Regions from separate parts of the Rhodococcus sp. NPDC056960 genome, predicted to be linked through region 2. Evidence: riboswitches for the same ligand, from Rfam matches in the RefSeq annotation. Region 2 holds a riboswitch; the other holds the start of a gene.
What was found. A riboswitch is a leader RNA that binds a small molecule or an ion and turns the genes downstream of it on or off. The one in region 2 is predicted to bind S-adenosylmethionine.
Positions count from the first base shown of each region.

Region 1 (3,190 bases), on a different contig from region 2:
ACGCGATCCGGTCCGGGTAGGTCACGGCCCACTCGAGTGCGCGCATTCCGCCCATCGAACCACCGACGACGGACGCCAGCTTCTCGATGCCCAGCAGGTCGGTGAACTTCTTCTCGGCGGCGATCTGGTCGCGGATGGAGATCTCCGGGAAGCGGCTGCCCCACGGGCGACCGTCCTCGGCGATCGAACCGGGACCGGTGGTGCCGCGGCAGCCACCCAGGACGTTGGTGGCGACGACACACCACTCGTCGGTGTCGATCGGCGCGCCGGGCCCGACCATTCCCGTCCACCAGCCGGGGGAGGGGTGCTCGTCGGTGACGGGTCCGGTGACGTGGGAGTCACCGGTGAGGGCGTGCTCGACGAGCACCACGTTGTCCCGGTTCGGGGACAGCTCACCCCACCGCTGCACGGCGAGCGTCACCGAGGGGAGGACCTCTCCGCTCTCGAGTTCGAGGGGGCCGATGTCCAGGGTGCCGAGACGTCCGTCCGCCACGGGCAGGTTCTGTATTGCGCTCACTGTCAAGATGCCGCCGCCGTAAGTCCGGTCTCGATATCGGCGATGATGTCGTCGATCCCTTCGATGCCGACAGCCAGCCGGACCAGTCCGGGAGTGACGCCGCTCGCGGCCTGCTCCTCGGGGGTCAGCTGGGAGTGCGTGGTGGACGCCGGGTGGATCACCAGTGACCGGACGTCGCCGATGTTCGCGACGTGGCTGTGCAGGGTGAGCGCGTTGACGAACTTCTTGCCCGCGTCGATGCCGCCGGCGAGCTCGAACGTCACGATGGCGCCCGCGCCTCTCGGGGCGATCTGCTTCGCCCGCTCGTGCCAGGGCGAGGACGTGAGCCCGGCGTATCCGACGGATACGACATCCGGCCGGGCGTCGAGGTACTCGGCGACCGCGGTCGCGTTCGACACGTGGCGTTCCATGCGCAGGCTGAGGGTCTCGAGGCCCTGCGCGATGAGGAACGCGTTGAACGGGGAGACCGCCGAGCCGAGGTCGCGCAGCAGCTGCACGCGTGCCTTGAGGGCGAACGCGGGCGGTCCGAGTTCGGAGAAGACGACACCGTGGTAGCTCGGGTCGGGCGTGGTGAAGTTGCTGTGGCGGCCCTGGGTCCAGTCGAACGTGCCGCCGTCGACGATGACCCCGGCGATCGCGGTGCCGTGCCCGCCGAGGTACTTGGTGGCGGAGTGCACCACGATGTCCGCGCCGTGCTCGAGGGGTCGGATCAGGTAGGGGGTGGCCACCGTGTTGTCGACGATCAGCGGGATGCCGTGCTGATGCGCGACCCCGGAGATGCCGGGCAGGTCGAGGACGTCGTTGCGCGGGTTGGAGATGGTCTCGCCGTAGAACGCCTTCGTGTTGGGGCGGACGGCGGCGCGCCACTGCTCGAGGTCGTCGGGGTCGTCGACGAACGAGACCTCGATGCCGAGCTTGGGCAGCGAGTAGTGGAAGAGGTTGTACGTGCCGCCGTAGAGCCGCGGGCTGGAGACGATGTGGTCGCCGGCCTCGGCGAGGTTCAGGATCGCGAACGTCTCGGCGGCCTGACCCGACGCGAGCAGAAGCGCGGCGACGCCGCCTTCGAGGGCCGCGATGCGCTGCTCGACCGCGTCCTGCGTGGGGTTCATGATGCGGGTGTAGATGTTGCCCGGTTCGGCCAGACCGAACAGCGCGGCAGCGTGATCGGTGCTGTCGAACGTGTACGAGGTGGTCTGGTAGATCGGCAGCGCCCGCGCCTTGGTGGTCGCGTCGGACGTCTGCCCGGCGTGGATCTGCTTGGTCTCGAACGACCAGTTCTCGGTCATGTGCTGTCTACTCCAGTGGTCTGACGAGGCGCGGACGACGAGCTGTCCGTTCGCGCGCAGGGCTTGTCTGGGGTCTATCTACGACAACAACAACACATCATGAACCTCCGATGTCGGACCCGCGCTTGTCACCCGACTGTTGTATGAATCAGGGAACCAGGTCATCACCCGGGGCACCCCACCGCGGTGGAGGGTTGCCGGCCAGCTAGCCGGGGCTCGTTGCTGGCACTCATGACCTGTGGTGAATCTTAGCGGCTGGGGTCGAACGACCGGAAACGGCACCGATCAGGGCCACGAGCAGGCAAAAGTTACCCGTCGGTAGGGGTGGCTTCCGGCGCCCCGTGGGTTGCGGGCCCGGCGCATAGCAGTACGCTTGTCTTGTTAAAGCGCGGTCTCCCAGGGGCCGCTGTGACCGTCTACGTTTGATAAGCGAACCGTTCGCGGACCCACTCAGGAAGTGCGCCCGCAACCGTGTAACCAGGGAATCTTCCTAGGAGGACGCGAAGCACCCATGTCCAAGATCAAGGTTGAGGGCACCGTCGTCGAACTCGACGGCGACGAGATGACACGCATCATCTGGCAGTTCATCAAAGACAAGCTGATCCATCCTTACCTGGATGTGAATCTGGAGTACTACGACCTCGGCATCGAGTACCGGGACGAGACCGACGACCAGGTGACCGTCGACGCCGCCAACGCGATCAAGAAGCACGGCGTCGGCGTCAAGTGCGCGACCATCACCCCGGACGAGGCGCGCGTCGAGGAGTTCGGCCTCAAGAAGATGTGGCGGTCGCCCAACGGCACGATCCGCAACATCCTCGGTGGCACGATCTTCCGCGCGCCGATCATCATCTCCAACGTTCCGCGATTGGTTCCGGGCTGGACCAAGCCGATCATCATCGGCCGTCACGCCTTCGGTGACCAGTACCGCGCCACCGACTTCAAGGTCCCCGGTCCCGGCAAGGTGATGATCACCTACACGCCCGAGGACGGCAGCGAGCCGATCGAGCACGAACTGGTGAACTTCCCCGAGGGCGGCGGCGTCGTCCAGGGTCAGTACAACTTCACCAAGTCCATCGAGGACTTCGCGCGCGCCTCGCTCAACTACGGCCTGCAGCAGAACTACCCGGTGTACCTGTCGACGAAGAACACCATCCTCAAGGCGTACGACGGCGCGTTCAAGGACATCTTCCAGCACGTCTACGAGACCGAATTCAAGCCGGAGTTCGACGCGGCGGGCCTCACCTACGAGCACCGCCTCATCGACGACATGGTCGCGTCGGCGCTCAAGTGGGAGGGCGGCTACGTCTGGGCCTGCAAGAACTACGACGGCGACGTCCAGTCCGACACCGTCGCGCAGGGCTTCGGTTCGCTGGGTCTCATGACC
Region 1 covers NZ_JBHURF010000005.1:55,795-58,984, reverse strand. The annotation lists gene ACFTWF_RS09370 (homoserine O-acetyltransferase) at 1-523, opposite strand, end outside; gene ACFTWF_RS09365 (bifunctional o-acetylhomoserine/o-acetylserine sulfhydrylase) at 520-1,803, opposite strand; SAM riboswitch class IV at 1,920-2,040, opposite strand; gene ACFTWF_RS09360 (NADP-dependent isocitrate dehydrogenase) at 2,315-3,190, shown strand, end outside.
Region 1: another riboswitch for S-adenosylmethionine. It lies ahead of ACFTWF_RS09365 (bifunctional o-acetylhomoserine/o-acetylserine sulfhydrylase); the one in region 2 lies ahead of ACFTWF_RS18600 (aminotransferase class V-fold PLP-dependent enzyme).

Region 2 (3,190 bases):
GTCGAGGCGGTGAACGACCCGAACGCCGCGGTGAGGAACAGTCCGAAGAAGATGCCGGCCATGGTCGCCGCGACAATGGAACGGTCGGAGAACCGGACGCGGGAGATCCGCCTGCTGTAATCGCCCAGGGTGGGGGCATACGACAGCGGGCCGCCGACGGCCAGCACCACGGCCAGGATCCAGGTGGGCCAGAATCCGCCGAGCAGATAGTCGCCGCCCCCGCCCGCGCCGTGGAAGTGCCCACCGAAGGCGAACACGCCGAGGAGCAGGAGCGCGGCGACGACGGGCAGCACGAACTTCTGGAGCGCGACCACCGTGCCGTGGCCGAACAGCGCGACGGCGACGATTTCGGCGGCGATGATGCCGTAGCCGAGCGCGAGCATGCCGTTGTCGATCGGGGTGCCGAGCAGCCGGTGCGCGGCGGCGATCAGCGCGTCACCCGAGGTCCACACGGCGATCGCCGCGTAGGCGAGGGCGAACAGCAGGGTGAGGCCGGAGCCGATCATCCGCCCGCTGACTCCGAAGTGCGCGCCACTGGACACGGTGTTGTTCGTGCCGGTGCGCGGGCCCAGGAGCGACAGCGGGGCGATGAGGAGGGTGCCGAGCCCGATGCCGACCGCGCTGGCCGCGACCGCGCTGCCGAAACCGAGACCGAATGTGATGGGGAGCCAGCCGAACACGATCACCGAGAACGCCAGATTGCCGCCGAAGAACACGGCGAGCATGTTGAGCGGTCGCGAATCGCGTTCCGATTCGGGGATGTACTCCACGCCGATCGTCTCGACGTGTCCGAAACGGTCCTCCGGTGGGGAGGGGGCGGTGTCGTCGAGGGGCGTCGTCGGGTCGAGATTCGTGGACACTGCGGACCTCACTTTCGGTGGCGGAGGTGACCGTCATCACGTCCTGATGGGTATCGAAGATATTCCAAACTGAAAATTCAGTCAAGACCGGCGAATGGCGTGCGACATCGGCGACGGTGCGGAGTTTGCGCAGCTGACGAGTTCGGGCTGGATATGAGTGTGACCATTCATCTCATGTATTTCTTCGTCATCGGAGTGCCCGTGTCTGCCGCCGACGTCAACCGTCGTTCCGCGAACCGGTCCCGGCTCGCCGCAGCCGGGAGGGCGCCCGGTTCATCTGGCACGGAGGGTGGGCGGTGCGCCGCACAACGTCGTGACGGAACTCGGCGCAGCGTTCGACGGCAGGGGGCAGGACCTCCGGCCGCTCGCGGTCGCGCTGTCTGGGCTGTCGGAGTCCGGTGCCGAATTACTCTACCGGGCAGTGGCTTTGGTGCACGACAGCCGGACGGTACTGGCGACGCGGTCCGAACAGTGTTCGGCGATCGAGGATTTCGGCGCCGACCTGGACGTGCTCGCGGATCGGCTCCGCAGCAGCGACCCCTCCGCCGTCCAGCCGTGGGATTCGAAACCGAAGGCGGACCCGAACAATCTGGACCTCAACCCGATTGCGAATCGGCTGGCCCCGCTCCTCGGGGTGACGCCTCGCCGACGCGAGTTCACCTCTGCGGCCCCGGGCCCTCCCGGCTTTCGGGTTGACAACTGCGCGCCGATCCTGCAATCTTCGAAACAGGTCACGAGTACCAGCGTCAAGCCCCGGCTAGCTGGTCGGCAACCCTCCACCGCGGCGGGGTGCTCCGGGTGACGACCAGGCTGAGGTTCACACCGAACCCGGCAAGCGCGGACTCTGAGAGGGCACCGACCCTGCGACGAGTCCCTGACTACGAGGGATGTCGTGATGACTGCTGTATTGACCGCCGACGTGTGTGTTGCCCCGCTGGCCCAGGTTTCGGGCTCCGACCTGCGGGTTCCGCTGGTGCAGGGGGGCGACTGCACCTACGTCAACTTCGACTACGCCGCCAGCGCCCCTGCCCTGGCGCAGGTCACCGACCGCATCGCGGCGCTGCTGCCCACCTATTCGAGCGTGCACCGCGGCGCCGGCTACGCGTCGCGGATCTCGACCGACTGCTACGAGAAGTCCCGCGACTCCGTTGCCCGGTTCGTCGGTGCGACCGACGACCAGGTGGTGGTGTTCACCCGCAACACGACCGACTCGCTGAATCTGCTCGCCGGATGCGTTCCCGGCAGCACCGTGGTCCTCGACATCGAACACCACGCGAATCTGTTGCCGTGGAAGGGCTCTCGCGTCGTGCGGGCTGCGGACACACTGACCGAGACCGTCCGGCTGCTCGTCGCGGAACTGTGCTCGAAGCCCACCGCCCTGCTCGCGGTGACGGGCGCTTCCAACGTCACCGGTGAAGTGCTGCCGATCGCGGCGCTCGCCGAGGTTGCACATCGTTGCGGTGCAAGGATTCTCGTCGACGCCGCGCAACTCGCGCCGCACCGCCGCATCGACCTCGCGGAATGCGGTGTCGACTATCTCGCGTTCTCCGGGCACAAGCTGTACGCCCCGTTCGGCGCGGGTGTGCTGGTGGGCCGCCGGGACTGGCTCGACGCCGCCGACCCCTACCTCGCGGGCGGCGGAGCGGTGCGCAACGTGACCGTCGAATCCACCCAGTGGGCGCCCGCCCCTGCCCGGCACGAGGCAGGCACCCCCAACGTGCTCGGTGCCGCGGCCCTCGCTGCCGCGTGCGACGCGCTGTCCGCGCTGGACTTCGGCACCGTGGCCGAACACGAGGCCGCGCTCACCGCCCGGCTCCACGACGGACTGGGCTGCGTCGACGGACTGGAGTTCCTGCGGCTGTGGTCGGACGCCCCCGACACGGTCGGAATCGTGACGTTCACGATCGACGGCTTCGAGCCGGGGGAGATCGCCGCCTACCTGTCCGCCGAGCACGGCATCGGAGTGCGCGACGGCCGCTTCTGCGCGCATCCGCTGCTGGGACGCCTCGGGCGGCCCGGCGGCGCCGTCCGGGTGAGTGTCGGGCTCGGCAGTTGCTCGGCAGACGTGGATCGGCTGGTCGAGGCCGTGCGCACCCTGGTCGCCGGTCGTCGGAACTGGGACTACGCCAAGGAGAGCGGACAGTGGAATCCGGTGCCGGAGACCCGGTTTTCGCGGGACGCGCTAGTATGACCCCATGGCATCGCAGGCTGGGAGCACAATGATTGCTCACTGGTGCCGTCGGCATGTCGATCTGTGCCGAACCGCCTCGGGTATGTGTTCGAGCTGACCGTTCTGCCGGCTCCGTTTCATTCACACGTCATTCCCGAGG
Region 2 covers NZ_JBHURF010000011.1:29,944-33,133, forward strand. The annotation lists gene ACFTWF_RS18595 (purine-cytosine permease family protein) at 1-860, opposite strand, end outside; SAM riboswitch class IV at 1,590-1,704, shown strand; gene ACFTWF_RS18600 (aminotransferase class V-fold PLP-dependent enzyme) at 1,756-3,051, shown strand; gene ACFTWF_RS18605 (putative leader peptide) at 3,080-3,148, shown strand.